DNA from 2 places in the Streptomyces sp. SCSIO 30461 genome. Region 2 is predicted to be linked to the other one. Evidence: predicted binding sites of a transcription regulator. Region 2 holds the regulator's gene; the other holds the start of a gene.

Region 1 (15,623 bases), 800 kb from region 2:
TCGCCCAGGACAGCGGCGGGGAGTAGCCCTCCGGGTCGAAGATCCGCCCGCCACCGCCGCGCCCGCCCCGACTGCCGCCTTTGCCGCCGCGCCTGGCCGGGTCGATGAAGACCGCTTCCGTGCCGGTCAGGTCGTACTCCAGGACGTCCGTGCAGCTGACTGTGATCAGCGGGGTCCCTTCCACCACCATGCCTACGTTGATCAGGGCGGCCTCGGCGGTCAGCGGGTCCATGTCGACCGCTTCGACGACGAAGCCTTCGCGGGCCAGTGCGATCGCGTCGCCGCCGATTCCGCAGCAGAGATCGGTCACCTGGACGGGGCCGATGTCCCGGAACCGCGAGGCGCGGTAGGCGGCCACGGTGCGACGGGTGGACTGCTCGACCCCGTTCGGAGTGAAGTACATCCGGTACGCGTCGTCGGCGCCGAACTTGGCCACCGCCCGCTGCCGCAGCCGTGCCTGGGCGAGCGCCGCCGAGACCAGCTCGGCCGGGTGCTCGCGGCGGAGCCTGGTGGCCACGGCGAGCTCCTGGGCGGGGTCGTGGTCGCGCAGGACGGCCAGCAGTGCCTGCCCTTCGGTGCTCAGCAGCGGCCCGAGGTGGGGGAAGGAGACGTCGTTCACACGGCCATTGTCGGCCAGTCGGGGGATGGCGCGGCGTCCGGTGGCGGTGTCGGAGCCGTATGGGCGCCCGGCGCTGACAGGATGCCCGGATATGGGACTAGTACGACAAAACGCAAAAATGACGAAAGGTTGGCGGCGTGGGGCGCTGGTGCTGACCGCGCTGGTCGTCGCCGCGATCGGTGGGAACTGCGCCGTCAGCGGGAGCTGTACGAGTGGGAACACGTCGGGTCCCGGGTCCCACACCTTGTACGGGGCACCGGGTGCCGCGGGGGCGCCCGGGGCGCCCGGCGGGCGCATGGGGAAGCCGGCGTCCGGCGCCCAGGCGGCGGCGGCCAGGTACTGGGGACTCGACGAGCCGCCGCTCGTCCCGCCCCCGCCGCCGGACGAGAAGCCGGAGCTCACCACCCGCGAGGGCTTCGAGGTCCGCGACCACGACGGCCTCCCACCGGTCTTCACCACCGTCCCGACCGACGACCGGGTCGTCTTCCTCACGATCGACGACGGAGCCGAGAAGGACCCCGCGCTGTTGCGGATGATGAGTGATCTGGGGATCCCGTACAGCGCCTTCCTCACCGACTACCTGGCCCGGGGCGACTACTCTTACTTCGGCCGGATGCAGGAACGCGGGGTGGTGCTGAACAACCACACCCTCACTCACGCCTATCTGCGCGGGCGGCCCTACCAGGCCCAGCGCCGGGAGATCTGCGGCCAGCAGGACCGGATGGAGGAGGAGTTCGGTGAGCGGCCCCGGCTCTTCCGTCCGCCCTACGGCGCCTACGACCGGAACACGCTGCGGGCCGCCGAATCATGCGGGATCGAAGCCGTGCCGCTCTGGGCGGCGGAGGCGTTCGCGGACCGTATGGAGTGGCGGGAGGCGGACCGGGAACTCCGCCCCGGCGACATCATCCTCACCCACTTCAGGGGCGAGGCGGAGTGGCGGACCCGGATGCCGGAACTGATCCGGCGGGTCATGAACCTGATCACCGAGCGGGGATACGCGGTGGCGCGGCTGGAGGACTACGTCTGAGGGCTGCCCCCTGAAGCCGGCGTCGTGATGCCCGTCCGCTGGGGATCAGGGGCATTCGGGGGCAGCACTCAGTCGGGGAGCCGTGAAACGGGGACTTCGGGTGGCATGGAACGCGGCCGCCGGCCCGGCCGTTGTGCAGACCGGACACGCCCTCGGGAGCCCCCCGAGGGTAGACGGTGCGAACCGCCACACGGCGCTGATTGGCACTCCGCTTGACCGAGTGCTAATCGCGGCCATAGTCTCGGCTCTGGCACTCCCCGCAGGAGAGTGCCAACACAGCGACGGGCAGGTCCGGCACCCGCGACGACGGATCCACCTGGTCGCCACCTCAGACAGTTAACCCCGTGAGATCTCCGAAGGGGGAGGTCGGATCGTGACGACCACCAGCTCCAAGGTTGCCATCAAGCCGCTTGAGGACCGCATCGTGGTCCAGCCGCTGGACGCCGAGCAGACCACGGCCTCTGGCCTGGTCATCCCGGACACCGCCAAGGAGAAGCCCCAGGAGGGCGTCGTCCTGGCCGTCGGCCCGGGCCGCTTCGAGAACGGCGAGCGCCTGCCGCTCGACGTCAAGACCGGCGATGTCGTGCTCTACAGCAAGTACGGCGGCACCGAGGTGAAGTACAACGGCGAGGAGTACCTCGTCCTCTCGGCTCGCGACGTGCTCGCGATCATCGAGAAGTAAGTCACCCGGCAGTTTTGCCCTGAGCCGCGCCCTGGCCCCCGTGTCTGAGAAGCCGGGTCGCCGGGGCGCGGTTCGTTTTTCGCGATGGCGGCTGTCCCAGGAGGCAGCCGGGGATCGCAACGAGAGGACTTGAGAAGCTCCATGGCGAAGATCCTGAAGTTCGACGAGGACGCCCGTCGCGCCCTTGAGCGCGGCGTCAACAAGCTCGCCGACACGGTCAAGGTGACGATCGGCCCCAAGGGCCGCAACGTCGTGATCGACAAGAAGTTCGGCGCCCCCACCATCACCAACGACGGTGTCACCATCGCCCGTGAGGTGGAGATCGAGGACCCGTACGAGAACCTCGGCGCCCAGCTGGTGAAGGAGGTGGCGACCAAGACCAACGACATCGCGGGTGACGGCACCACCACCGCCACCGTGCTCGCCCAGGCCCTGGTGCGCGAGGGTCTGCGCAACGTCGCAGCGGGCGCCTCCCCGGCCGCCCTGAAGAAGGGCATCGACGCCGCCGTCAAGGCCGTATCCGACGACCTGATCGCCACCGCGCGCCCGATCGAGGAGAAGTCCGACATCGCCGCCGTCGCCGCGCTGTCCGCCCAGGACCAGCAGGTCGGCGAGCTCATCGCCGAGGCGATGGACAAGGTCGGCAAGGACGGTGTCATCACCGTCGAGGAGTCCAACACCTTCGGTCTGGAGCTGGACTTCACCGAGGGCATGGCCTTCGACAAGGGCTACCTGTCGCCGTACATGGTCACCGACCCGGAGCGTATGGAAGCCGTCCTCGACGACCCGTACATCCTGATCCACCAGGGCAAGATCTCCGCGATCACGGATCTGCTGCCGCTACTGGAGAAGATCATCCAGGCCGGTGGCTCCAAGCCGCTGCTGATCATCGCCGAGGACGTCGAGGGCGAGGCCCTGTCCACGCTCGTCGTCAACAAGATCCGCGGCACCTTCAACGCGGTCGCGGTCAAGGCGCCCGGCTTCGGCGACCGCCGCAAGGCGATGCTCCAGGACATGGCCACCCTCACCGGTGCCACCGTCATCGCCGAGGAGGTCGGCCTCAAGCTCGACCAGGCCGGTCTGGACGTGCTGGGTACCGCCCGCCGCATCACCGTCACCAAGGACGACACCACGATCGTCGACGGCGGTGGCAAGAGCGAGGACGTGTCCGGCCGCGTCGCGCAGATCAAGGCCGAGATCGAGACCACGGACTCCGACTGGGACCGCGAGAAGCTCCAGGAGCGCCTCGCGAAGCTGGCCGGCGGCGTGTGCGTGATCAAGGTCGGCGCCGCCACCGAGGTGGAGCTGAAGGAGAAGAAGCACCGTCTGGAGGACGCCATCTCCGCGACCCGCGCCGCGGTCGAGGAGGGCATCGTCTCCGGTGGTGGCTCCGCGCTGGTGCACGCCGTCAAGGTGCTCGAGGGCAACCTCGGCAAGGACGGTGACGAGGCCACCGGTGTCGCGGTCGTCCGCCGCGCCGCCGTCGAGCCGCTGCGCTGGATCGCCGAGAACGCCGGCCTCGAGGGCTACGTCATCACCGCCAAGGTGTCGGAGCTGGAGAAGGGTCAGGGCTTCAACGCCGCGACCGGCGAGTACGGCGACCTGGTGAAGGCCGGAGTCATCGACCCGGTCAAGGTCACCCGCTCCGCGCTGGAGAACGCCGCGTCGATCGCCTCCCTGCTGCTCACCACCGAGACCCTCGTGGTGGAGAAGAAGGAAGAGGAGCCGGCGGACGCGGGCCACGGTCACGGCCACTCCCACTGAGCTGAGCCGCCGCGCTGAGCTGAGCCGCCGAGGCGGCCCCGCCCCGTAGTGGTGTGCACGAGCCCCCGGTCCCTGGAGTCTCCAGGGACCGGGGGCTCGTGCCGTATTCCCTGCGGCGCACCGCGTGCACGCTGCGCCGCCTGTGTGACGCCTACATCTCCAGCACCCCGAGCTGGCCCATCAGGCCCAGCCGGTCGTACTGCCACCAGCTCTCGCAGATCATGCCTTCGCGGAACCGATGGGTGGTCGTCCCGGTCATGGTGCACTGCCTGCCGGTCGGCTCGACGCCCATGAACTCCCCGTTGTGGCGCCCGTTCCAGGTCCAGCGGGTGGTGACGCGATCGCCTTCCGCGATCTGGTCCTCCAGCTCGATGGTGAAGTCGAACCCCGCGCTCCACCGGGCGACTTCGCGCAGGAAGGCGTCGATGCCGACGAGGTCGGCGGGGTTGGACGGATCGTGGTTCCGGTAGTCGTGGGTCAGCAACTCACGCAGCAGCTCCGGATTCCCCGCGATGCAGTCCAGGAAGAACCTGCGGCTCGCGCCCTTGTTCAGCTGCTCGTCCCTGACCACGTCCAGATCGGTGAACGTCGGCATGCCGTCGCACAGCTCCACCATCTTCTGGAAGTTCCGTTCGGTCTCGGGCAGGTTCGAGTTCCTCATCGCGTCTTCGTACGAGGGGAACTCGACCAGCTCGATCACATGGGCCGAATCAGAGCGGTCCTTGGCGACCAGGCTGTGGGTCGCGGTGCGCTTGCCGCCGGTCTGCTCGACCCAGGTGTCCAGGAGCCGGTTGAGCTCGTCCAGGCGCTCCGTTTTGCATTCGATCATTTGCACGAACGTCATGGCGTCCCCCTGAGGGTCGCTGGGGATCACTGGGATACGTCCATTTTAGTGAAGTTCGCGCTGGTTGGTCTGATCAGTTGGGTCCGTACTTGCGGCCCGCCCGTGAACTGAACCCGCCCAGCAGTCCCCGGGGCGCCAGCTTCACCACGCCCATCAGCGCCTTGTAGCGCGGATCGGGGATGGACAGCGACTTCCCGCGCGCCAGATCGGACACCGCCGTTGCCACCAGCTTGTCGGCGTCCAGCCACATCCAGTCGGGAATGTTGGACGTCCCCATCCCGGCCCGCTCATGGAACTCGGTGCGGACGAATCCGGGGCACAGCGCCATCAGCCGCACCCCGGTACCCGCGAGGTCGCGGGCCGCGCCCTGGGTGAACTGCACGACCCAGGCCTTGGACGCCCCGTAGGTGCCCCGGGGCAGGAACGCGGCCACCGACGCCACGTTCACCACTCCGCCGCGGCCTCGCTCCCGCATCGGCTGGACGGCCGCCGAGGTCAGCCGCAGCACCGCCTCGCAGTGCACCTTCAGCATCCGGAGCTCGTCCGCCATGGGCACTTCGAGATAGCGCCCCTTGTTGCCGAACCCTGCGTTGTTCACCAGGAGGTCCACCGGGCGTCTGCGATCGCCGAGCCGGGCCTCCACCGACTCGATGCCCGCCTCCTCCGCCAGATCGGCGGTCAGCACTTCCGCCTCGATGCCGTGCCGGTCGTGCAGTTCGGTCGCCTGCTCCCGGAGCCGCTTGGTGTCGCGGGCCACCAGGACCAGGTCGTGTCCGTCCGCGGCCAGTCGCCGCGCGAACGCGGCGCCGATGCCGGCGGTCGCGCCGGTGATGAGTGCTGTCGTCATGTACGGCACGTTAGTGCCCGCTGCGTATGTGCGGCATACGGGCAGTCGCGCTGCGCCGTACAGGTGACACGGCCCGGCGCACGCCTCATGGTGCCTATGCGGAGCCGCACTTGGCCGCGTACTTCCGCGCGGTGTCGAGCAGCTCGGACCCCATGCACTCGGCCGCCACCGGGGTGCGCGGCGGGAGGGCGCGTGCGGGGGCCTCCCGGGCGAAGGCCCGGGGGAGTCACGGCCGGGACCAGCAGGGCCACCGCGATGTCGTGGTCCGGGCGGTGCGCGACCTCGATCGGATCGCCGGCCCGGACGGTCCCGGGCTCGATCGCCCGGAGCGGCGCCCCCGGTGCCGCCGTCCGGGTGAATCGCCGGACCCAGCCCCGCTCGCCGAGGTGCCCCTGGAGCTGGCGAAGTCCGCCTCGGCGCCGCTGCGGGCGACGCCTTCGGGGCCGGGCGCGAAAACCCGTACGGCGCCGTCGGCCGGGCGTTCGTCGATGCCGGTGATGCCGCCTGTGGCATCGGTGTCCTCGACGGCTTCGGCCCGGCCCGCATCCGCTGGCAGGAGCTTCGTATGTATGACGCCAACCCAGCGTTCTCAAAGTCTCCGTCGAATAAAGAGCTGGAAGTCCAAGCAGGTCTTATGCTTCCTACTGTGATCGAAGCCCGACATCTCCGCATCCTGCGTACGGTCGCCGCGACCGGCTCCTTCTCGGCGGCGGCCCGCGAGCTGGGCTGCACCCAGCCCGCGGTCAGCCAGCAGATGAAGGCGCTCGAAAACTCGGTCGGCACACCTCTGCTGGTCCGGGCGACCGGTCGCGAGATGCGGCTCACCGAGGCCGGTGAGGTGCTGGTACGCCACGCGGTGGGCATCCTCGCCGGGCTCACCGCCGCGGAGGAGGAGGTGGCGGCGATTGCGGGGCTTCGTGCCGGCCGGGTCCGGCTGGTGTCGTTCCCGAGCGGCAACTCCACCCTGGTGCCGACCGCGCTCGCCGCGCTGCGAGCGGCGCATCCGGGCACCCGGGTCTCGCTCGTGGAGGCGGAGCCGCCGCGCTCGGAGGCGATGCTGCGTGAGGGTGACGCGGACGTGGCCCTCGCCTTCCGCTACGGCGGCGGCGCGGCCGCCGAGTGGGAGGACTTGGTGGTCCGCCCGCTGATGGGCGACCGGCTCGTCGGCTTGGTGCCCGACGGCCACCGGCTGGCCGGTGCCGGCACGGTGGCCATCGCGGATCTGGCGGACGAGCCCTGGATCGCGGGCTGCCCGCGTTGCCGCCGCCAGCTTGTCGCCGTCTGCGAGGAGGCCGGGTTCACCCCGAGGATCGATTTCGCCACGGACGACTACCCGGCCGTGGCCGGACTCGTGGGCGCCGGCCTCGGTGTGGCCGTACTCCCCGAGCTCGCGCTTGATTCGGTGCGGCCCAAGGGGGTCCGCACCGTCACCGTGGAGCCCGCCGTGCACCGTGAGATCGTCGCGCTGACCCTGCCGGATCTGGTCCGGGTACCCGCGGTGGCCGCCATGCTGGAGCGGCTGGCCGGTGCCGCGGCACGCTGAAGCGGCGCCGCACCGCCTTGCCGTGAGGGGTGGCGAGTTCAGCACGAATTCCCGGCGGGCGCGGAAGCGGACGCCGTTGCAGGAACGTTTCTTCGTCTATTCGGTGCCGGCTGATGGATCAGGTGGGCCCACCGCCCGTCGCGCCGCCTGCGCTCGATGCCGGAATCAGCCGATTCCGTGCCCGCCCCATGAGCTCCTCACGCTCGTCCTCGGTCAGTCCGCCCCACACCCCGTAGGGCTCCCGCACCGCCAGCGCGTGCGCCGCACACTCGGCGCGCACCGGACATCTCATGCAGACCTCTTTCGCCGAGTTCTCGCGCGCGCTCCTCGCCGCGCCGCGTTCCCCCTCTGGATGGAAGAAGAGTGAGCTGTCTACCCCACGGCACGCTGCGAGCAGCTGCCAGTCCCACAGATCGGCGTTCGGTCCGGGAAGGCGGGAGAAATCTGCCATAGCGCATGTCCCCTTGTAGCCGTGCTGAGTGGATGTCTGAAGCTCCGACCGTACATCTACGGTGTTAGTAGATGTAAATATGACTCATTGCGAATCTAGCCACAGACACCAGCAAAAGGGAAGAAAAGCCGCTAAATGGGGCATAGGCCCCGCCGGGCTGGCTGCTGAGCCGTGTTGCTCTCCTCCGTACGTGGCTCCTCACGTAGAGTGCCGAAGGCGCTCGTCGCACCCGTAACTCTTTCGAGTGACCGTCGTTGAGAGTGCGGAGGCGGTTGAGAGAACAAGCACTCGGGCAGAGTCCGGGTGCGTCAACCGCACAGGTGACGATACGTAACCAGCCTGGAGGCTCAAGGTGACGCGCATCAGCTGCGGAGGGCGGCCATGACATCCGTCCTCGTCTGCGACGACTCCCCGCTCGCCCGAGAGGCGCTCCGCCGCGCGGTCGCAACCGTGCCCGGCGTAGAGCGCGTGACGACCGCGGCCAACGGCGAGGAAGTCCTCCGCCGATGGGGCGCCGACCGCTCGGACCTGATTCTGATGGACGTACGCATGCCCGGCCTGGGCGGCGTCGAGACGGTCCGTCGGCTGCTCTCCGCCGACCCCGGTGCCCGGATCATCATGCTCACGGTCGCCGAGGACCTCGACGGGGTGGCGCTCGCCGTGGCCGCCGGCGCCCGGGGTTATCTGCACAAGGACGCATCGCGCGCCGAGTTGCGGGCCACGGTGACCCAGGCGCTGGCCGACCCGACCTGGCGGCTTGCCCCGCGCAGGCTGCGGTCGGCCGAGATGGGTGCGGCTCCCACGCTGACGGCGCGGGAGATCCAGGTGCTCGAAGGCATGAGCCACGGCCGGTCGAATGCCGAGATCGGGCGCGAGCTGTTCCTCTCCGAGGACACGGTGAAGACCCACGCCAGGCGACTGTTCAAGAAGCTGGGCGCCTCGGACCGGGCGCACGCGGTGGCGCTCGGATTCCGCTGGGGCCTGGTTCGCTGAGCGGTGCCTGGTGAGGCCGGGTCCGTACCCGGTGAGCAGGTCCATGGTGCGCGCCCCTCGTGGTGGGGGCGCCACCGGGGAGTGGCAGTCACGGGGCGGGGCGCGGCGCAGGGAAGGGTGTCCGGCACGGCGCCCTGGGCCGTGCCATGAGTGTCGCGGCGAGTGGCATCGCCCACGCCCGCCGGTCGGCGGGCGTGGCGACCACGGGCCGTGGGCACACGTTTCCCGTGGGATGCCGCATCCTTGAGGTGTGGAGCTACTCGGGGACAGGTCGTTCGAGCGCAAGGGGAGGGCGCAGGAGATGACGTCCGGCGCACCTGCTCATAACGCTTCGGTGCACAACTATGGACGCGGTGCCATGGACCAGCGGCAGTCAAGGCACCATGGACCGATGCGCAGCGACGAGGCGGTGGATGCCCGCGGGGTGATCGGTGCACTCGTTCTGCGCGCCGTCGAAGGCGATGAGCAGGCGACACACGATCTGCTCGCGCATGTGCATCCCCTCGCGCTGCGCTACTGCCGTACGCGGCTCAGCCGGCTGCCTGGTGATGCTCGTCACTTCGTGGAGGACCTGGCACAGGAGGTCTGTGTCGCCGTCCTCATGGCGCTGCCTCGCTACCGCGATACGGGAAAGCCGTTCGAGGCGTTCGTCTTCGCGATCGCCGCCCACAAGGTCGCCGATCTCCAGCGTGCCGCCATGCGGCACCCGGGCTCCACGGCCGTACCGTCCGATGAGATGCCCGAGCGTCCCGACGATTCGCTCGGCCCCGAGGAGCGGGCGCTGCTCAGCGACGACGCGGAGTGGGCCAAGCGGCTGCTCGCCAATCTGCCGGAGAACCAGCGGGAGCTGCTGGTGTTGAGGGTGGCTGTGGGGCTGACCGCCGAGGAGACCGGGCAGATGCTGGGGATGTCGCCGGGTGCGGTACGGGTGGCCCAGCACCGGGCGCTCAGCAGGCTGAGGGCGCTCGCTGGACAGTAAGCAGCAGGGGCGGCCGAAGGGGTAGGGGGGAGGGCGAGTGAGCGGCGGCTGAGTGCAGCGGGATGAGCAGCCGTATGAACGTATGAACGTACAAAGCTGCTCGCTGATCTTGATCGTGGAATGGGACACGGGCGGATCCCGTTAGCATGGACATCCGCACCGATCAAGGCCATCTGGGGAAGGTGTCATGACTGCCAACGTCGACGGAGTGCCCGAGAAATTCGCGACACTCGGGCTGACCTACGACGATGTGCTCCTGCTGCCGGGCGCTTCGGAAATGGCGCCCGACCAGATCGACACCTCCTCGTTCATCTCGAAGAACGTCCGGGTGAACATCCCGTTGCTGTCCGCGGCCATGGACAAGGTCACCGAGTCGCGGATGGCCATCGCCATGGCCCGCCAGGGCGGCGTCGGCGTGCTGCACCGCAATCTCTCCATCACCGACCAGGCCAACCAGGTCGACCTGGTCAAGCGCTCCGAGTCCGGCATGGTCACCGATCCCGTCACGGTGCACCCGGACGCCACGCTGGCCGAGGCCGACGCCATCTGCGGCAAGTTCCGCATCAGCGGTGTCCCGGTCACCGACCAGGCGGGGAAGCTGCTCGGCATCGTCACCAACCGCGACATGGCCTTCGAGACCGACCGCTCCCAGCAGGTGCGGGACGTCATGACCCCGATGCCGCTGGTCACCGGCAAGGTCGGCATCTCCGGCGTGGACGCCATGGAGCTGCTGCGCCGCCACAAGATCGAGAAGCTGCCGCTCGTGGACGACCACGGCATCCTCAAGGGTCTGATCACGGTCAAGGACTTCGTCAAGGCCGAGAAGTACCCGAACGCGGCGAAGGACAAGGAGGGCCGACTGCTGGTCGGCGCTGCCGTCGGTGTCGCGGGCGATGCGTTCGAGCGTGCCCAGGCCCTGATCGAGGCCGGTGTCGACTTCATCGTCGTGGACACCGCCCACGGGCACTCCAAGCTGGTCGGCGACATGGTGGCCAAGATCAAGTCAAATGCGCCGGTGGATGTCATCGGCGGCAATGTCGCGACCCGCGACGGCGCCCAGGCGCTCATCGACGCCGGTGTCGACGGCATCAAGGTCGGCGTCGGCCCCGGTTCGATCTGCACCACCCGCGTCGTCGCCGGTATCGGCGTCCCGCAGGTCACCGCGATCTACGAGGCGTCCCTCGCCGCCAAGGCGGCAGGCGTCCCGGTCATCGGTGACGGCGGCCTCCAGTACAGCGGCGACATCGCCAAAGCCCTCGTCGCCGGTGCCGACACGGTGATGCTCGGTTCGCTGCTCGCGGGCTGCGAGGAGTCGCCGGGCGAGCTGCTGTTCATCAACGGCAAGCAGTTCAAGTCGTACCGCGGCATGGGCTCGCTCGGTGCCATGCAGTCCCGTGGCGAGCAGCGTTCCTTCTCCAAGGACCGCTACTTCCAGGAGGGCGTGGCGTCCGACGAGAAGCTGGTCCCCGAGGGCATCGAGGGCCAGGTGCCGTACCGCGGCCCGCTCTCCGCCGTGGTCCACCAGCTCGTCGGCGGCCTGCGCCAGTCGATGTTCTACGTCGGCGGGCGTACGGTGCCGGAACTCCAGGAGCGCGGCCGGTTCGTACGGATCACGTCCGCGGGGCTCAAGGAGAGCCACCCGCACGACATCCAGATGACGGTCGAGGCGCCGAACTACAGCAGGAAGTAACAGGAAGTAGCGGCGAGGTCGTTTCACCGGGGCGGTTCCTGGGATTCCCGGGACCGCCCCTGGCGTACGCGTCGGGGATACTGGTAGGCGCAGACGTAGAGGGAAAGGCCACACATCGTGACTGAGATCGAGATCGGGCGCGGCAAGCGCGGCCGCAGGGCGTACGCGTTCGACGACATCGCCGTCGTACCGAGCCGGCGCACCCGGGACCCGAAGGAGGTCTCGATCGCGTGGCAGATCGACGCCTACCGCTTCGAACTGCCCTTCCTGGCCGCCCCGATGGATTCGGTCGTCTCCCCGCAGACCGCGATCCGCATCGGTGAGCTCGGCGGTCTGGGCGTGCTCAACCTCGAAGGTCTCTGGACCCGCTACGAGGACCCGCAGCCGCTGCTGGACGAGATCGCGGAGCTGCCGGCCGAGAGCGCGACCCGCCGTCTCCAGGAGATCTACGCCGCGCCGATCAAGGAGGAGCTGATCGGGCAGCGCATCAAGGAGGTCCGCGATGCCGGGGTGGTCACAGCCGCCGCCCTGTCGCCACAGCGGACCGCCCAGTTCTCCAAGGCCGTCGTGGACGCGGGCGTGGACATCTTCGTCATCCGCGGCACCACGGTCTCCGCCGAGCACGTCTCGGGAGCCGCCGAGCCGCTCAACCTCAAGCAGTTCATCTACGAGCTCGACGTCCCGGTCATCGTGGGCGGCTGCGCCACCTACACCGCCGCGCTGCACCTGATGCGCACCGGTGCCGCGGGCGTCCTGGTCGGCTTCGGCGGCGGCGCCGCGCACACCACGCGGAACGTGCTGGGCATCCAGGTGCCGATGGCCACCGCGGTCGCGGATGTCGCCGCGGCACGCCGCGACTACATGGACGAGTCCGGCGGCCGGTACGTCCACGTCATCGCGGACGGCGGTGTCGGCTGGTCCGGCGACCTCCCGAAGGCCGTGGCCTGCGGCGCGGACGCCGTGATGATGGGCTCCCCGCTGGCCCGCGCCACCGATGCCCCCGGCCGGGGCCACCACTGGGGCATGGAGGCCGTCCACGAGGACGTCCCGCGCGGGAAGCTGGTCGACCTGGGCATCGTCGGTACGACCGAGGAGGTCCTGACCGGTCCTTCCCACAGCCCGGACGGGTCGATGAACTTCTTCGGCGCGCTGAAGCGTGCGATGGCGACGACGGGCTACAGCGAGCTGAAGGAGTTCCAGCGCGTCGAGGTGACCGTCGCGGACTCCCAGCACAAGCGCTAGCGCTCGGCGCCGTGCGGTGCGAGGCGGCAGTCGCCCCGCACCGCACGGCTAGGGCGTGTTGCGAAAGTTCCTCCTGACCCGCGACGCCTGGCACGCACGCTCGCTGCGTTGCCGGAGTCATCCACGTACGTCCAGTACGAGGATGATCCTCCGCCTTGCGATCGCACGCACCAGACGCCGCAGGCCCCGCCCTGCGGGCGGACGGAGCTACTTTCGCAACACGCCCTAGGTGGCACGGTGTGCGCCACGCCACGAAGCCGCGTGTCCTGCCCGAGCCGCGGCCCCTGGGGCCGCGTCGGGCGCGCTACGGGACCGGTGGGACGCGCTCGTACACGGTCACCCTCCGGCCGCGGAGCTGCTCGTCCGCCACCGGAGTGAAGTGCTCCTCCAGCACGGTGCTCCGTCGAGATGTTCTCGGCTACCTCTTCCGGTACTGCGCCCTGATCGAGAACGCCTCGGTCGGGGGCATCTCGAGGTGGCGGCCAGCCCCGCAAGTCACTGACGGGGTGGCAACCTTGGTGGCCGCGCCTCAGAGGCGGTGCGCCGCGCCCGCCGGGGACACCCCCCTGGTGTCGAGCAGCAACTGCGCCTTCACCGAGAGGCCTTGGAGGTCGTAGGTGCGGTGGTGCTGGAGCAGGATCGTCAGATCGGCGTCGGCGGCTGCCTCGTAGAGGAAGTCCGCACGGGGGACCGGGCGGCCTTGGACGCGCCAGTCGGGGACGTACGGGTCGTGGTAGCAGAGGGAAGCGCCCAGCTCCCGCAGCCGTTCGGCGATCTCGGGTGCGGGCGAGCCTTCGAGTCCGGCGAGGTCCGCGGTGCCGGTGACGCCCAGGAGCAGTACACGCGCGCCGCGCACGGACTTCCCGTGGTCGTTGAGCAGCGCGGCGCAGCGCTGGATGACATAACCGGGCATGCCCTCGTTGATCCGGCCGGCCAGTTCGACCAAGCGCAGGGGTCGGTGCGTGCCGATGGTGTCCAGAGGTTTGTCGTGCCCCCCGACACCGGGCCCCGGCCGGAAGGCATGGAAGCCGAACGGCTTGGTCTCGACGCAGCGGATGACGTCCCACAGATCGATGCCGAGGTCGTGGCAGAGCACCGACATCTCGTTGACCAGGGCGATGTTGACGTGCCGGAAGTTGGTTTCGAGCACCTTGACGGTCTCCGCCTCGCGTAGGCCGCGTGCCCTCACCACCTTGTCGGTGATACGCCCGTAGAACGCGGCGGCGGCTTCGGTGCAGGCCGGGGTGAGTCCCCCGATCACCTTGGGGGCCGCGGCGCAGCCGGGTGGGCGGTCGGCGGGGTCGAGCCGGCTCGGCGAGTGGGCGAGGGCGAAGTCACGACCCGCGCGGAGTCCGGATCCGCTTTCGAGGATGGCCCGCAGTCGGCCTTCCGTGGTGCCGGGCGGCACGGCGGACTCCAGCACCACGGTGGTGCGCGGGCGCAGTCGTGCGGCCAGTGCGTGAGCGGCCTCGTCGACGGCGCTCAGATCGGGGCGGCGGTCGGCGCCGAGTGGGGTGGGAGCGCAGATGACCGCGGTCCGGATCCGGCCGAGAGCACTCGGGTCGGTGGTCGGCCGGAAGCCGCCTGCGAGCATCCGGCGGATTCCGGCGGCGCTGAGTGAACCGTCCGCCGGAGAGCGCCCGGCGGCCAGTTCGGCGACGGGGCGTGGATCGGTGTCGTAGCCGATGGTCTCGATGCCGGCGGCCACGGCCGCGTGGGCGAGAGGCAGTCCGAGGTGGCCGAGTCCGATGACGGCGAGATCTGCTGGCATGGCCGTGGGCCGTCCTTCCCTGTAACCGAAGGGGACGCTGCTCGCAACTTCTGTGAGCCGGAACGAGCATGTGCAATGTCAGACTAGGAGTAAATATGACCGAAGTATGGCATTGCGCGTCGCTGGTGCTCCGAGTGTTGTCCACAGGCGGTGGCTGAAGCGGGGGAGTGCGGACAGAATCGAGGTGTGAGTCCCACCGATGGGGGCGACTGGAGGCAGCCGTGAGGACAGCGACACTGGGGCCCGCCGAGCGGGCGGAGGCACTCGCCGCGCTGGCGGAGCATGAGCTGGATGTGCTGGTCGTCGGCGCGGGTGTGGTCGGCGCGGGCACCGCATTGGACGCGGCGACGCGCGGGCTCTCCACCGGCCTGGTGGAGGCCCGGGACTGGGCGTCGGGCACCTCCAGCAGATCCAGCAAGCTCATCCACGGCGGACTGCGGTATCTGGAGATGCTGGACTTCGCACTCGTTCGGGAGGCGCTCAAGGAGCGGGGACTGCTGCTTGAGCGGCTTGCCCCGCACTTGGTGCGGCCCGTGCCCTTCCTGTATCCGCTCCGGCACAGGGGTTGGGAGCGGCTCTACGCCGGATCGGGTGTCGCGCTGTACGACGCCATGTCGGTTTCATCGGGCCGCGGCCGCGGCCGCGGTCTGCCCCTCCACCGCCACCTCAGCCGCACGCACGCCCTGCGCGTCGCGCCGTGCCTGCGCAAGGATGCGCTGGTGGGCGCTTTGCAGTACTACGACGCCCAGATGGACGACGCCCGCTTCGTGACCACCCTGGTGCGCACCGCGGCGAGCTACGGCGCCCTGGTCGCCAGCAGGGCGAGGGTCGTCGGTTTCCTGCGGGAGGGCGAGCGGGTCGTCGGCGCCCGTGTGCAGGACGTGGAGGCCGGCGGGGAGTACGAGATCAGGGCCAAGCAGATCGTCAACGCCACGGGGGTGTGGACCGACGACACCCAGGCGCTGATCGGCGAGCGCGGGCAGTTCCATGTCAGGGCTTCCAAGGGCATCCATCTGGTGGTGCCCAAGGACCGTATCCACTCCAGCACAGGGCTGATCCTGCGCACCGAGAAGTCCGTGCTCTTCGTCATCCCCTGGGGCCGGCACTGGATCATCGGGACCACGGACACCGACTGGGACCTGGACAAGGCGCACCCCGCCGCCTCAAGCGC
Region 2 (15,623 bases):
GCGTGGGGCCCCTCATCGGCGCACGGGCGCTGCAAGGCGTCGGGGTTGCTCTGGTGGAACCGGCACTGCTCTCCCTGTTCCTGCTGCTGGCTCCCCCTGGCGAGCGGGGCAAGCCGCTTGGGCTTTGGGGTGCCGCAGCCGCAGCCGGAGGCGGAGCCGGGACGCTCCTGGGCGGGCTGCTCACCGGGAGCACGGGCTGGCAGAGTGTCTTCTTCACGGCGGCCGCCTTGGCCGTACTCCTTGCCGTGGCCTGCGCTCGCATGCTCCCCGCCGACGTCCGGACCGCTCCAGGCCTGTCTCGGCAGGATATGAGGGCTGCCATCGCGCTTTCGGCCGGCCTGGTCGCGGTCGCCTTCGGCTCCGCTGAGGCGGGGCGTACGGGCTGGACCAGGCCGGCCGCACTGGCGTCCGTGGGAGCTGGTCTGGTACTCCTGGCACTGCTTGCCGCGGCTGAACGACGCAGGCGCTATCCGCTGGTGCCGGTACGGGCCATCGCAAAGGCTTCCGTGGGCCTCTCCCAGCTGGCCGTCGCCGTGATGGGGATGACGGGCACGGCGACGTTCTTCTTCCTGGCCCAGTACCAGCAGCGGGTCCTCGGCGACACCCCCCAGACCGCCGCCTTGTGGCAGCTCCCGCTGACGGTCGCGGCCGCGTTGGGATCGGTGCTGGCTGCGCGGCTAGCCCGTCTGGTAGGCCCCAAAATGGCTGCGGTCCTGGGGCAGACGGCACTGGGGGCGGGTCTACTGTGGCTGGGTCGGCTCACGGGAGAAGGGACGTTCGCGCAAGAGGCTCTGGTGCCGTCCCTGCTGGTCGGTTGTGGGATGGGCTTGGCGGTCGTCCACCTGACACAGGCCGCGACGGCGTGGGCCACGCCCCAGGAAGCCGGTTTGGTGAGCGGCCTCACGAGTACCGCCAGAGCCTTCGGCGGGGTCATCGGCCTCGCGCCACTGAGCAGCCTGGCGGCCTACACGACGGTGAGTACGAGCCACGACGTCTCCCAGACGCAGGCGCTCCAGGCAGGATACTCGACGGCCTTCACGACGCTGGGGCTGATCATGGCGGCGAGCACGCTCCTCCTGATCGCTCGGATCCCGCGTCCCTGGTCGTATGCACGGGCAGTCGGCGCATGAGCCGCCAAGCACAGGACGGCATACAACACACCACCTTGAGACCTACCACTTCCGAGAAGGGAAGAACGATGTGTGAGTGGCCCGAAGGCATGGACACCATCGAGATCGACGATCTGCTGCTGCGCTGTGTCATAGGCGTACGGGCAGAGGAGCGGCGCGACCGGTCGGACGTCGTCATCGGCCTGAGGATCGCCGCCGACACACGTCCTGCTGCGACCAGTGACGCGATCGAGCACGCGTGGAACTACCGGACAGCGGTGAAGGCCGTGATCGCCCTCGTGGAGAAGTCGAGTTTCCACACCGTCGAGGCTCTAGCGGATGCCATAGCCCGCTGCCTGGTGGCACACGGAACCCCCCACGTTCAGGTCACGGTTCACAAGCCAGGGGCCCTTCGCTTCGCCCGCACGGTGGGGGTTCGCATCGAACGGCGAGCAGCCGACTACCCGCGGGCGGCGGCCGGGCAACAGGCCGAGCCCGCGCTCCAGCCGCTTGCCCCCGCACCCCGCGACCACGCCGTGCCAGCCTGAGAGATCGACAGTATCGGCACCACAGGAGACCCCATGTCACACGACGGCATCTACCTCGGCATCGGCTCCAACCTGTCCCCGGAGTCCAATATCAGCTGGGCTCTGGCGTGGCTCGGCAAGCACGGTCTAGTCCAGGCGACCTCCCCGGTGTACCGCACCCGGCCGGTGGGCATCGCCGGCGCTCCGGACTTCCTCAATCTCGCCCTGCGTGTGGACTACGCGGGCGGAGACCTGGCCCGGCTGAAGTCCCTGCTGGAGTCGCTCGAGCGCCGGTGCGGGCGAACCCGGCCGGAGCCCTGCTACGACGGTTGGCAGTCGCGGAGCTTGGACCTCGACATTCTCCTCGACGGAGACCGAGTCGCCACCTACGGCGCGAAGCCCTGGCATGTGCCGCATCCGGACGTCCTCCGCTTCGCGCACGTGGCCGTCCCACTCGCCGACATCGCTGGCGAACTGATTCACCCACAGTGCGGGGTCTCCCTCGCCGACATCGCCGCCGCGATGCCCCACGACGGCATTACTGACCTCGGCTCATCAAGGTGATGCTGGCTCGTCGAGGGTCAGGCCGGTACCGGCTACGAAGCCGTCGAGGGTGTCGGGGCGGTACTGCAGGCGCTTGCGCCGGTTGCTGACGAGGGCTTCGAGTCGGTCGAGGGCGACGACGGACCGGCTTCTTCGGACGTCAGGACGGCCCCGACGCCGTCTGGCCCCGTCCGGTCGCCTGAACGGGTAGCGATGACGTCGTGTGCTGTGACGCCTGCCTCGGACGGGTACCCCTCCTCCTACACCGTGAGCGGTGTCGCCAGGTCACTGCGAACCGACCGCAGAGAGCCCGGCAGCCGCATGTACTCGCCCCGGAAGGCAATGCCGTGCGTCTTCGTAGAGCCGCTCTGCTCACCGTCGCTCTGGCCGGCCTCGCAGCCGGGGCCGCCGTCCCATCGGAGACAACCGGCGGTTCACCGGCCTGGCACGGGGTGCTGAAGCAGCAGGGGGTGGTGCGCAGCGGAGACCGGCCCATCGCCGCCGAGGTGACGCTGCTCCAGGCCGGGGACCGCCCCGGGGCCGGCGCCCGCCCGCTGGCCCGCACCCGCAGCGACGCCCATGGCCGCTTCACCCTGTCATACCGTGCCCCGGACAGTCCGGACGCCGTGCTGTACCTGACCGCGGACTCGGGCCCCACCGGTCACCCGCGCAGCCGGACCGGGCACCGTGTGCGGCCGGTCCGACTGGTCGCGGTGATCGGCACCGGGCATCGCCACGGCAAGGTCGTACTCAACGAGCGCACCACGGTCGCGGCGGGGTTCGCGATGGCGCAGTTCACCCGGGGTGGTGAGATGGCGGGCCGCCGTCCCGGGCTTCAGAACGCGGCGGCCGTCTCGCACAACCTCGCGGACATCAGCGACGGGGCGGCGGCCGAGGTGCTCGCCACCGCCCCGAACGGTGACCAGACCTCCAGCCTGCGTGCCTTCAACACGCTGGCCGACATTCTGTCCGGCTGCACCGCGGGACAGACCTGCGAGAGCCTCTTCGCCCTGGCCACGCGCCCTGGGGCACCAGCGCCTAGGGAGACCTTCCAGGCAGTCGCGGACATCGCCCGGCTCCCCGGCAACCACCCCGCCGAGCTGTTCGCCCTGGGAGAGGGCCGGGACACATACCGGCCCCGGCTGGCCGAGGCGCCCGACGCCTGGACCATCGCACTGCGCTACGTGGGTAACGGTCACGAGCTGGACGGTCCGGGGTCCGTCGCGCTCGACGCGGAAGGCACGGCCTGGATCGGCAACAACTACAGGTTCAACGCGGATCCCCTGCAGTCCGTCTGCGGCTCCCGCATCCTGTCCCGGCTCACTCCGACGGGCCAGGACGTCCCCGGTGCCCCGTACCGGGGCGGCGGGCTGTACGGGGTGGGTTTCGGCACCGCCATCGACCCCAAGGGTCGGGTATGGGCAGCCAACTTCGGCTTCCAGGGCACTGGTTGCCCTATCGACGCCAGCCTCCTCTACCGCAGCGTCTCGCAGTTCACAGCCATGGGCCGGCCCATCTCGCCGCCCCAGGGCTGGCGCTTCGGCGACATCGTCCAGCCTCAGGGGACCGTGTCGGACCGGGAGGGGAACATCTGGATCGCCAACTGCGGTGGCAGAAGCGTGACCAGGATTCCGCGCGGGGACGCCGTCCGGGCCCGGAACATCGCGCCGGGCGGTGAAAGTCTCGTCAAGCCCTTCGGTGTCACGGTCGACACCCGGGGGCGTGCCTGGGTGACCGGGAACGGGAGCGACAACGTGACACTGCTCTCTCCGTGGGGCGAGCCGCTGCGCTCGATCACCGGCGGCGGCATCAAGCGGCCCATGGGCATCGCCTCCGACACGCTGGGCAACGTGTGGGTGGCCAACGGCGGAGCGTTGGTCGCTCCCTGCGAGGGCACCACCCCCGCCATGGTCGCCGAGGCGGTCGAGGACATCGTCACGCGCCACGTCGACGCCTCGGTCACCCTGATCCGTCCCGACGGGTCCACACCCGCCGAACCGTTCGTCAACGACGGCCTGTTCCTGCCCTGGGGGATCGCCGTCGACGGCGACGACACGGTCTGGGTGGCGAACTTCGGCGGTCATCGCCTGGCCAACCTGTGCGGCGCCCGCGTGTCCGCCTGCCCGCCCGGTCTCCGTACGGGCGATCCGATCTCGCCGGCAGACACCGGCTACACCAGCGACGGGCTGGAGCGGAACACCGCCGTCCAGATCGACCCCTCCGGAAACGTCTGGCTGGTCAACAACTGGCGCACCATCCCATTGCAGACCAATCCCGGTGGCTACGAGATCGTGGTCTTCGTCGGGCTCGCCGCCCCGGTCCGCACTCCGCTGCTCGGACCACCGCGGCATCTCTGACCGTGCACACCCGGCGGCGGCCCGCCGGGCACAGCGGGCCGCCTCGCTCTCGCGCCAGGCGTGGCAGGAGGAGCGGGCGACCTTCAGCACCCGGCACAGCAAGACGATCGGGTACGTCGCCTTCTCAGGAACCGCCGAACTCGTATGTGTCCACCGCGTCCAGATACCGTCTGCGCCGTGGCTCGTCGTGGTCCAGGAAGGATGCCTCGAACGAGTTCCGCGCGAGCTGCCTCATCTGCTCCCGGTCCAGGCCGAGCGCCTCGCGCACCGCGTGGAAGGTGTCCCCGACATAGCCGCCGAAGTACGCCGGGTCGTCGGAGTTGACGGTCACCAGCAACCCGGCGTCCATCATCGCGCGCAACGGATGGTCCTCCAGGGTGTCCACGGCACGCAGCCGCACGTTCGACAGCGGGCACACGGTCAGCGGCACCCGCTCCCGTACCAGCCGCTGCACCAGCTCCGGGTCCTCCATCGCGCGCAGACCGTGGTCGACGCGCTCGACGCCCAGGATGTCGAGGGCTTCCCGGATGTACGCGGGCGGGCCCTCCGCACCGGCATGGGCGACCTTGCGGAGCCCCAGGGACTCGGCGGCCGCGTAGACCTCGCGGAACTTGGCGGGCGGATTGCCGGCCTCCGCCGAGTCCAGGCCGACCCCGCTGATGTGGTGGAGATACGGCTTGGCGGCGTCGAGCGTGGCCATCGCGGAGTCGGCGGACCGGTCGCGCAGGAAGCACATGATCAGCTGGGTGGAGACGCCGTGCCGCTCGTCCGCGCGGTCCAGAGCGTGGGCGAGCCCCTCGACCACCGTCCCGATGGGGACCCCGCGGGCGGTGTGCGCCTGCGGGTCGAAGAAGATCTCCGCGTGCCGTACGCCCTGCGCCGCCGCCCGCGCGAGATAGGCGTCGGCGAGTTCGGTGAAGTCCTCGGCGGTGCGCAGCACCGCCATCAGCTCGTAGTAGAGGTCGAAGAAGGACTGGAGGTCGGTGAAGAGATACGCCTTGCGGAGGTCTTCGGTCCCGGTGTAGGGGAGCGCGACCCCGTTTCGTGCGGCGAGGTCGAAGGCGAGTTCGGGTTCGAGGGTGCCCTCGATGTGGAGGTGCAGTTCAGCCTTGGGCAGTGGAGGCATCGGTGCTCGCTCAGGGTGCGCGTTTGGGCAGGGGTAGGCGGACAAGGTCCTGGGCCACGGAGAGTTCGCCGTCGAAGCCCGCCGCGCGGGCCTGCCGCTCGAACTCCCAGGGGTCGCTGTAGCGCTGGGAGAAGTGCGTCAGCACGAGGTGCCGTACGCCTGCGTCACGTGCCACGGCTGCGGCCTGCCCCGCGGTGAGGTGGCCGTGGTCGGTGGCGAGTCGGATGTCATCGTCGAGGAAGGTGGACTCGATGACGAGCATGTCGCAGCCGTCGGCGAGTTCGTAGACCCCCTCGCAGAGACGGGTGTCCATGACGAAGGCGAAACGCTGTCCCCTGCGTATCTCGCTCACGTCTTCGAGGGTGACCCCGCCCAGGGCGCCCTCACGCTGGATGCGGCCCACGTCGGGGCCCTTGATGCCGTGCGCGGCCAGCCTTTCGGGGAGCATCCGGCGGCCGTCCGGCTCTGTGAGGCGGTAGCCGAAGGACTCCACGGGATGGGAGAGCTCGCGCGCTTCGAGCGTGTACGAGGGCGTGGTGGCGAGCACCCCGCCGTGGGCGACCGGGTGCTCCTCGATGCGGACGGTCTCGCGGTAGGCGGTGGCGTACCTGAGCCGTTCGAAGAAGCGCTGCCCGCTTGCCGGATAGTGCGCGGTGACCGGGTGCGGGACCTGGTCCAGGTTGACGCGCTGGATCACTCCGGCGAGGCCGAGTGAGTGGTCGCCGTGGAAGTGTGTGACGCAGATCCGGTTGATGTCGTGCGCGGCGACCCCGGCGCGCAGCATCTGCCGCTGCGTGCCCTCACCCGGGTCGAAGAGGATGCCTTCGCCGTCCCAGCGGAGCAGATAGCCGTTGTGGTTGCGGTGCCGGGTGGGGACCTGGCTGGCAGTGCCGAGGACGACCAGTTCGCGTACGGACACGGGTGGCTCCGCGTCTCGCCGGCTAGCCGGGAGGCCAGTTGAGTCCACGGCCGCCCAGTACGTGCGCGTGCGCGTGGAAAACGGTCTGCCCGGCGCCGGAGCCGGTGTTGAAGACGACACGGAATCCGGTCGTGTCGACCTTCTCGTCGGCAGCGACCTGGGCCGCCTCCCGCAGTATGTCGGCGGCGACGGCGGGCTGGGCGGCGGCCAGGGTGCCGGCGTCCGGGTAGTGCGCCCGGGGGATCACCAGCACATGGGTGGGCGCCTGGGGGTTGATGTCGCGGAAGGCGACGGTCGTCTCCGTCTCACGGACGACGGTGGCGGGCACGTCCCCCGCGACGATCTTGCAGAACAGGCAGTCGGCTTGCGGTTCTCCCGCCATGGCCCGGCCCCTTCCCGACTCCGGTGATCAGTATGTGCGCATGCTATCCCCGGAGCGGCGGATGGGGTTCCCCCGCCCATCCGCCGCGCTCGCCCCGTCGCCCGGGACAGGACCAGGGCCTCTCGAGCAACCCGACGGGGTCTGCCGCCAGATACTGTCGCTGTCCCGTGAGGGGACGGGGTCCCGGCTGCGTATGGTGTTCGAGGAAGGGCCGCAGCTGATCGTGTCCGGTGCCTACTGGCACGACGGACTGGTCGCGCGCAGCAAGGGCGAGGCGCTGAACCTCAATGAGCCGGGAGTGGTGCGGCGGTTCCTGGACGCGGCGCTGGCGGCCGGGGTCGATGCCCCGGCCGAGGTCGACGGGTGGGCGATCTACGACATGCTCGTGCACCCGTCGGGACCGACGGCGCACCCGACCGGAACGGCGACACGTCCGTCGGGACCGACCCGTCCGCAGCGTCCGCCGGGTCAGGACCAGCGGCCGGTGCGCCCCAGTAGCAAGGCGGACGCGGCCGTGCCCGCCGTCGACGTGCGCAGCACGCTGCGGCCGAGGCGGTAGGGCTTCGCGCCCGCTTCCGCGAAAACCGCCAGCTCCTGCGGGGATACACCTCCTTCGGGCCCGACGACCAGCACGATGTCCCCGCTCACGGGGAGTTCGGCCGTGGCGAGCGGCTCGGCGCCCTCCTCGTGGAGCACGGCAGCGAAGTCCGCTCCGGCGAGCAGCGCCGCCACCTGACGGGTCGTCGCGGTCTCCGTGACCTCGGGGAACAGCAGGCGCCGGGACTGCTTGCCCGCCTCGCGCGCCGTGGCGCGCCACTTGGCGAGGGCCTTGGCGCCGCGCTCGCCCTTCCACTGGGTGATGCAGCGAGCCGCCGCCCACGGCACGACGGCGTCCACACCGGTCTCCGTCATGGTCTCGACGGCGAGTTCGCCGCGATCGCCCTTGGGCAGGGCCTGGACGACGGTGATGCGCGGCACGGGAGCCACCTCCGTGCGCACCTCCGTGATGGCGACCTCCAGCCGGTCCTTGCCCTCGACGGCGGTGACGGTGCCGTATCCGCCGCTACCCCGGCCGTCGGTGAGTACGACCTCCTCGCCGACGCGAAGGCGGCGTACGGACACAGCGTGGCGGCCCTCGGGGCCGTCGACGGTGACGGTGCCTGCGTACACCTGGTCCACGAGGAACACGGGAGCGGTCATGAGGGGTTCCTCAGGGTAAGGGAGGCGCTCGCGGCGGCCGTTTCGGCGGCGAGCAACTCGGTGAGTCGGGCGGCGGGCAGTTCACGGGCCAGCCGGTGGCCCTGGCCGGCCCAGAGGGCCATGCCCTGCGGGTCACCCGCCTTCGCCGCGGCCTTGCGAAGGCCGGCGGTGATGTGGTGCACCTCGGGGTAGGCGGCGGGGGCGTACGCTCCGTGCTCGCTGACGAACCGGTTCACCAGCGCCCGCGCGGGTCGGCCCGTGAAGGCACGGGTCAGCGCGGTCCTGGTGAACACCGGACTGGTCATGGCCTCCTTGTGCAGCGGGTGCGCACCGGACTCCGGGCAGACCAGGAACGCGGTACCGAGCTGGGCGGCTTCGGCTCCCGCCGCCAGCACCGCGGCGATCTGGCTGCCGCGCATCAGCCCGCCGGCCGCGATCAGCGGCATCGGCACGGTCTCGCGGAGCCGCGCGATCAGTGTGAGCAGTCCGGTGCCGGAACCGTCGAGTGCGGGATCGTCGCGATGCGTGGCCCGGTGGCCGCCGGCTTCGATGCCCTGCGCGCAGAGTGCGTCGGCCCCTGCGAGCCGTGCGGCCTGCGCCTCGTCGACCGAGGTCACCGTGACGACGGTGCGGGTCCCGGCGCGTCTGAGCGCCGCGACGATCGCCTTGCCTGGGCAGCCGAAGGTGAAGGACACCAGGGGCACCGGGTCGTCGCGCAGGATCGCCAACTTGGCCTCGTAGCCGTCGTCCCGTCCGGAGTCCGGGTCGCCGAGGGGTGTCTCGTACCAGGCCTTCTCGCCCGCGAGTTGCTGCTGGTAGACATCGACGGCGGCCGGATCGGCGTGCGCCGGGTGCGGTATGAACACATTGACCCCGAAGGGCTGCCTGGTGAGCGCGCGCAGCTGCTTGATCTCCTGGTACATGCCGTCCGCCGTCTTGTAACCGGCGGCGAGGAAACCCAGCCCACCGGCCTCGGACACGGCTGCCGCGAGCTCAGGACCCGAAGCGCCGCCCGCCATGGGGGCCTGCACGATCGGATAGCGGCAGAGACCGGACAGTGCATACGGCTCAGTCGGCACAGAAAGCGCGGACGGCACGGAGGACATGCCCGCATGGTGCCATGTCCCGGTGCTCCGGCCGAATCCTGCCGGATCCAGCGCCCGTGCAGCAGGGGGCCCTCGACTGCGAGGACCCCCAGCCGGCGGCGTCAGCGGCCGTTGAACGCGTCCTTCAGCCGGGAGAACAACCCCTGCTGGCCCGGCTGGAACTGACCCATCGGCCGCTCCTCACCGCGCAGCTTCGCCAGCTCTCGCAGCAGCCTCTCCTGCTCCGGGTCCAGCTTCGACGGGGTCTGCACCTCGACATGGACGATGAGGTCACCGCGTCCGCCGCCGCGCAGATGCGTCACACCACGGCCGTGCAGCGGGATCGACTGCCCTGACTGGGTGCCGGGCCGGATGTCGACCTCCTCCATCCCGTCCAGGGTCTCCAGCGGCACCTTGGTGCCGAGGGCGCCTGCGGTCATCGGGATGGTCACCGTGCAGTGCAGGTCGTCGCCGCGCCGCTGGAACATCGCGTGAGGCAGCTCGTGAATCTCCACGTACAGGTCGCCGGCCGGGCCGCCGCCGGGGCCGACCTCGCCTTCGCCCGCGAGCTGGATCCGCGTGCCGTTGTCCACACCGGCCGGGATCTTGACCTTCATCGTGCGGCGCGAGCGCACCCGTCCGTCGCCCGCGCACTCCGGGCACGGGGTCGGCACCACGGTGCCGAAGCCCTGGCACTGCGGGCACGGGCGAGAGGTCATGACCTGGCCGAGGAAGGAACGGGTGACCTGCGAGACCTCGCCGCGGCCACGGCACATGTCACAGGTCTGCGCCGAGGTGCCGGGGGCCGCGCCCTCGCCGGTGCAGGTGTTGCACACGACGGCGGTGTCGACCTGGATGTCCTTCGTCGTGCCGAAGGCCGACTCGCTGAGCTCGACCTCCAGCCGGATCATCGCGTCCTGGCCGCGCCGGGTGCGCGAGCGGGGACCGCGCTGGGACGCGGTACCGAAGAAGGCGTCCATGATGTCCGAGAAGTTGCCGAAGCCGCCCGCGCCGAAGCCTCCGGCACCACCGCCCGAGCTGGACAGGGGGTCTCCGCCGAGGTCGTAGACCTGCTTCTTCTGCGGGTCCGACAGCACCTCGTAGGCGGCGTTGATCTCCTTGAAGCGCTCCTGCGTCTTCGGGTCCGGGTTCACATCCGGATGGAGTTCCCGCGCCAGCCGCCGGAAGGCCTTCTTGATCTCGTCCTGGGATGCGTCGCGGCGCACGCCGAGTACGGCGTAGTAGTCCGTGGCCATTTACGACTCCGCCAGGATCTGTCCTACGTAACGTGCCACTGCGCGTACCGCTCCCATCGTTCCGGGGTAATCCATGCGGGTCGGTCCGACCACGCCGAGTTTTGCGACGGCTTCGTCGCCCGAACCGTAGCCGACGGCGACCACGGACGTGGAGTTGAGTCCCTCGTGGGCGATCTCATGCCCGATCCGGACCGTCATGGCGGAGTCCTTCGCCTCACCGAGCAGCTTGAGCAGCACGACCTGCTCCTCCAGCGCCTCCAGGACGGGCCGGATGGTGAGCGGGAAGTCGTGCCCGAAGCGGGTCAGATTGGCGGTGCCGCCGATCATCAGGCGCTCCTCGGTCTCCTCCACGAGGGTTTCGAGCAGCGTCGAGAGCACCGTCGAGACCGCGCCGCGGTCCTCCGGTTCGAAGGATTCCGGGAGGTCCTGCACGAGCTGCGGCACGTCGGTGAAACGGCGGCCGACAACCCTGCTGTTCAGCCGGGCCCGCAGATCGGCGAGCGAGGTCTCGGAGAACGGCGCCGGGCAGTCCACATGGCGCTGCTCGACCCGCCCGGTGTCGGTGATCAGCACCAGCATCAGCCGGGCAGGGGCGAGGGCCAGCAGCTCCACATGCCGCACCGTGGAACGGGTGAGGGACGGGTACTGGACGACGGCGACCTGCCGGGTCAGCTGCGCCAGCAGCCGCACCGTGCGCGCCACCACGTCGTCGAGATCGACGGCGCCGTCAAGGAAGTTCTGGATCGCCCGCCTTTCGGGGGACGACAGGGGCTTGACGCCCGCGAGCTTGTCCACGAACAGGCGGTAGCCCTTGTCCGTGGGGATCCGGCCGGCGCTGGTGTGCGGCTGGGCGATATAGCCCTCGTCCTCCAGCACGGCCATGTCATTGCGCACGGTGGCGGGCGACACACCCAGCTTGTGACGCTCGGTGAGCGCCTTGGAACCGACCGGCTCCTCGGTGCCGACATAGTCCTGGACGATGGCACGCAGCACCTCGAGCCTGCGTTCGCTGAGCATCGTGCGCACCTCCAGCTGCGGTTCATAGGCGGTTCGGTCGGTGTGATCTGGCACTCAACACGGTGGAGTGCCAAGGGCCCCCCGGCCAGTGTACGGCCGTGGGGTACACCCCGAGCAAGGGCGACCGGCGGCGAACGCGTCACGGACGCCATCAGGCTTTTCGCTGGGGTTTCCTCACCGTACGTGGATAGCGTCGCCTCATGGACGTCAGTTGGGAAGACTTCGGCTGGGAGCGCATCGGCGCAGGGGCAGGGCGGCGGCGGCTGCCCGTATGGGACGCCACCGCGGCAGTGGTGGCCGGAGATGACGCCGTACTCCTGTACGACACGGGCAGCTCGCTCCGCGAGGGCGGCGAGCTGCGGACCCAGATCGAGTCGCTGCTGGGCGGGCGGCGTGTGACGCATATCGCGCTAAGCCATCCGCACTTCGACCATGTATTCGGTACGGCGGCGTTCTCCGGAGCGCGGGTGTATGGCGCGGTGGGGCTGGACCAGCTCATGGGAACGGCACACCAGCGGGAGGGGCTGCGCGAGGACGCCGTCCGCCAGGGTGTGACACCGGACGACGCCGCCGAAGCGGCTGACGCGCTGGTGGCTCCGCGGCACGTGGTCAGCGGCGAGTGGACGCTGGACCTCGGTGGACGCCAAGTCCTGCTGGCGAACGTGGGGCCCGGTCACAGCGGCCATGACCTGGTGGTGCTGGTTCCGGACACTGCGGGCGGCCCCGAGGTCGTGCTCTGCGGTGACCTGGTCGAGGAGTCGGGAGAGCCCCAGGCAGGCTCGGACGCCGTCACCGCGCAGTGGCCCGCGGCGCTCGACCGGCTGCTGGCGCTGGGCGGGGACGACGCGCTGTACGTGCCCGGGCACGGGGCGGTCGTGGACGCGGCTTTCGTACGCGCGCAACGGGACCGGCTGGCCCGGCGGTTCGGGGTGTCCTGAACCGGTGTCCCGGTCCGGCGCGCCGCCGAGCCGGTAGCGTCTGCCCAATGCGCAGCTACAGCCCTGATCTGACGCCCCCTTGGAAAAGGTCCACCCCGGTGCCCGAGGTCCCCGCCGAACGCGACCTGGTCGTGGAGGAGGCCGGAACGGGCTTCTGCGGCGCGGTGATCCGCTGTGAAGCCGGCACGGTGACGCTGGAGGACCGCTTCGGCAAGCACCGGGTGTTCCCTATGGAGCCGCGCGGTTTCCTGCTGGAGGGCAAGGCGGTCACGCTGGTCAGGCCGCCTTCGGACGCCCCGGTACGGCCCACCCGCACGGCATCGGGCTCCCTCGCCGTCCCCGGGGCACGGGCTCGGGTGGCAAGGGCGGGGCGGATCTATGTGGAGGGGCGGCACGACGCGGAACTGGTCGAGAAGGTCTGGGGCGACGACCTGCGCGTCGAGGGCGTGGTCGTCGAGTACCTGGAAGGCGTCGACGACCTCCCGGCGATCGTGGCGGACTTCGCGCCGGGGCCGGACGCACGGCTCGGGGTGCTCGTGGACCATCTGGTGCCGGGCTCCAAGGAGTCCCGTATCGCCGCGTCCGTATGCGACCCGCATCTGCTGGTGGTCGGGCATCCGTACATCGACGTCTGGGAGGCGGTGAAGCCTTCCTCGGTTGGCATCTCGGGCTGGCCTTCCGTACCGCGCGGGCAGGACTGGAAGACCGGGGTGTGCCGGGCCCTGGGGTGGCCGGAGAACACGGGGGCGGCCTGGCAGCACATCCTGTCGAAGGTGGGCAGCTACCGGGATCTGGAGCCCGCGCTGCTGGGACGGGTGGAGGAGCTGATCGACTTCGTGACGGCGGTGGACTGACTTTCCGACGGCGGTGGGCCGGCTTCCCGACGGCGGTGGGCCGAGAACGGGCCCCGTCCGGCCCCACGCGGGCCGAGGTGTCGCCGGGGTGCCCGCAAGGGCCGGGGAGCGGAGCGTCGGCCATTCGGACCGTTCGGCCCGTTCAGTCGACGAGGTCTCGGACCACCGCGTCCGCGAGCAGCCGCCCGCGCAACGTCAGCACCGCCCGTCCCCGCTCGTACGGCCCGGGTTCGAGCAGCCCGTCCGCCAGGGCACGGCCCGCCGCCGCAAGGCCGTCGGGGCGCAGCAGGTCCAGCGGGCAGCCTTCGCGCAGTCGCAGCTCCAGCAGGACACGCTCGACCCTGCGGTCCTCGTCCGGCAGGATCTCCCGTCCCGCGCCGGGTGAGCGGCCATCGGCGATGGCCGTCGCGTAGGCACCGGGGTGCTTCACGTTCCACCAGCGCACGCCGCCCACGTGGCTGTGCGCGCCGGGTCCCGCGCCCCACCAGTCGGCGCCGCGCCAGTACAGCTCGTTGTGCAGGCAGCGCCCGGCCGCGGACGTGGCCCAGTTCGAGACCTCGTACCAGTCGAAGCCCGCCCCGGACAGCACCTCATCGGCGATGAGGTAGCGGTCGGCGTGCACGTCGTCGTCGGTCATGGGCACCTCGCCGCGGCGAATCCGGCGGGCGAGCTGGGTGCCCTCCTCGACGATCAGGGCGTAGGCGCTGATGTGGTCGGGACCGGCGCCGATCGCGGCGTCCAGAGAGGCCCTCCAGTCGTCGTCGGTCTCCCCCGGGGTGCCGTAGATCAGATCGAGGTTGACGTGCTCGAAGCCGGCCGCGCGTGCCTCGGCGACACAGGCCTCGGGGCGTCCGGGCGTGTGGGTGCGGTCCAGGACCTTCAGCACATGCTGCCGGGCGCTCTGCATCCCGAAGGACACCCGGTTGAAGCCGCCGGCCCGGAGCTCCGCGAGATAGGCGGGGTCCACGGACTCCGGGTTGGCCTCCGTGGTGATCTCGGCGTCATCGGCCAGGCCGAACTCCTCGCGCACCGACCCGAGCATTCGCACCAGGTCGGCGGCGGGGAGCAGGGTCGGCGTACCGCCGCCGACGAAGACAGTACGTACCGGGCGGGGGTCGTCGCCGAGCACCTTGCGGGCGAGCCGGACCTCGTCGGCCAGGGTGTCGGCGTAGTTGTCGCGGGAGGCCAGCACGCCTCCGCTGCCGCGCAGCTCGCTCGCGGTGTAGGTGTTGAAGTCGCAGTAGCCGCAGCGGGTGGCGCAGTACGGGACGTGCAGATAGAACCCGAGGGGCCGGTCGCCGGCGCCCGTGCGGGCGTGCGGCGGCAGCGACCCGTCCGCGGGCATGGGCTCACCATCGGGCAGTACGGAAGGCATGGAGACCATTGTCCGCCACCCGTGGAGTGCACCCGGACGCACCGCCGGGGAGACGCTGTCCGGACCCGGCGGCGCTGGGCGGGGACGGTGCCGGGCCAGGCGGGACCCGGCGGTGCTTGGGCGAGGCCGGGTAGGTGCGGTCAGCGTGCCTGGAGCACCAGCAGAGCCAGATCGTCGCCGGGCGGGGTCTCCGCGAAGGTGTGCACGGCCAGCCTTATGCGGTCCGCGACTCCTTGGGCGCTCAGACCGGCGCACTCGGCCAGCGCCCGGGCCAGACCGTCGGAGTCGTCGAACATCCGGGAGCCGGAGCGCCGCTCCGTGACCCCGTCGGTGACGCAGAGCAGGGTGTCGCCGGGCTCCAGCACGAAGGTCTGACTGTCGTACTCCGCGTCTCCGACCACGCCCAGGAGCAACTGGGAGGCGCCTGCCGGGCGTACCGTGCCGTCCGGGCGCAGCAGGAGCGGGAGCGGGTGGCCCGCGCAGGCCAGGGTGCAGCTGACCCCGCCGACCGACAGCGGTGCGAGCTCCCCGTACAGCAGCGACAGGAACCGCGACTGGGGGCCGTCGGGAACCGGGCCGCCCGGGGCCACCGCCATGAGCGCCGCCGCCTCCGCCGCCTCCATGGCGTCGTCGAGCAGCAGGTCGTTGAGGCGGTCGAGCACCTGGCCGACCTGGTAGCCCTCGCGGGCGAGCAGCCGCAGCCAGGGACGGGCGAGACCGGTGACGACGGCGGCTTCGGGGCCGCTGCCCTGGACATCGCCGAGCATGAAGCACCAGCGACCGCCCTTCCCGGCCGGGAAGATGTCGTAGAAGTCGCCGCCCGCGAGGCCATCGCCGCTGGGCTCGTACACGAGTGAGCTGTCGACCCCCGGGATCTGGGCGACCTGGGCGGGGAGCAGCCCGCGCTGGAGCACCCGACTGATGGTGGCCTGGCG

Evidence for each region. Region 2 encodes HrcA, which represses chaperone genes, less so after heat shock. Its sites were predicted from a motif close to TTNGCACTCNGNNNNNCNGAGTGCNAA; they were not measured.
Region 1: groES (co-chaperone GroES) is a predicted target of HrcA. The motif match lies at 1,847-1,873, and genes of this name have one in related genera.

The regions. Positions count from the first base shown of each region.
Region 1 covers NZ_CP146101.1:7,298,812-7,314,434, reverse strand. Annotated here, with positions in the region: gene V1460_RS32760 (THUMP-like domain-containing protein) at 1-619, opposite strand, end outside; gene V1460_RS32755 (polysaccharide deacetylase family protein) at 738-1,646, shown strand; gene groES (co-chaperone GroES) at 2,020-2,328, shown strand; gene groL (chaperonin GroEL) at 2,470-4,092, shown strand; gene V1460_RS32740 (ester cyclase) at 4,244-4,936, opposite strand; gene V1460_RS32735 (SDR family oxidoreductase) at 5,010-5,783, opposite strand; gene V1460_RS32725 (LysR family transcriptional regulator) at 6,430-7,326, shown strand; gene V1460_RS32720 (WhiB family transcriptional regulator) at 7,445-7,777, opposite strand; gene V1460_RS32715 (response regulator transcription factor) at 8,159-8,770, shown strand; gene V1460_RS32710 (sigma-70 family RNA polymerase sigma factor) at 9,162-9,749, shown strand; gene guaB (IMP dehydrogenase) at 9,937-11,439, shown strand; gene V1460_RS32700 (GuaB3 family IMP dehydrogenase-related protein) at 11,557-12,681, shown strand; gene V1460_RS32695 (nucleotide sugar dehydrogenase) at 13,211-14,452, opposite strand; gene V1460_RS32690 (glycerol-3-phosphate dehydrogenase/oxidase) at 14,674-15,623, shown strand, end outside.
Region 2 covers NZ_CP146101.1:6,502,587-6,518,209, forward strand. Annotated here, with positions in the region: gene V1460_RS29265 (MFS transporter) at 1-1,130, shown strand, start outside; gene V1460_RS29270 (dihydroneopterin aldolase) at 1,199-1,657, shown strand; gene folK (2-amino-4-hydroxy-6-hydroxymethyldihydropteridine diphosphokinase) at 1,691-2,200, shown strand; gene V1460_RS29280 (hypothetical protein) at 2,527-4,536, shown strand; gene V1460_RS29285 (adenosine deaminase) at 4,661-5,662, opposite strand; gene V1460_RS29290 (ribonuclease Z) at 5,673-6,581, opposite strand; gene V1460_RS29295 (histidine triad nucleotide-binding protein) at 6,604-6,963, opposite strand; gene V1460_RS29300 (hypothetical protein) at 7,157-7,522, shown strand; gene V1460_RS29305 (16S rRNA (uracil(1498)-N(3))-methyltransferase) at 7,432-8,163, opposite strand; gene V1460_RS29310 (nitronate monooxygenase) at 8,160-9,269, opposite strand; gene dnaJ (molecular chaperone DnaJ) at 9,371-10,504, opposite strand; gene hrcA (heat-inducible transcriptional repressor HrcA) at 10,505-11,521, opposite strand; gene V1460_RS29325 (MBL fold metallo-hydrolase) at 11,722-12,459, shown strand; gene V1460_RS29330 (DUF3097 domain-containing protein) at 12,507-13,313, shown strand; gene hemW (radical SAM family heme chaperone HemW) at 13,456-14,688, opposite strand; gene V1460_RS29340 (SpoIIE family protein phosphatase) at 14,829-15,623, opposite strand, start outside.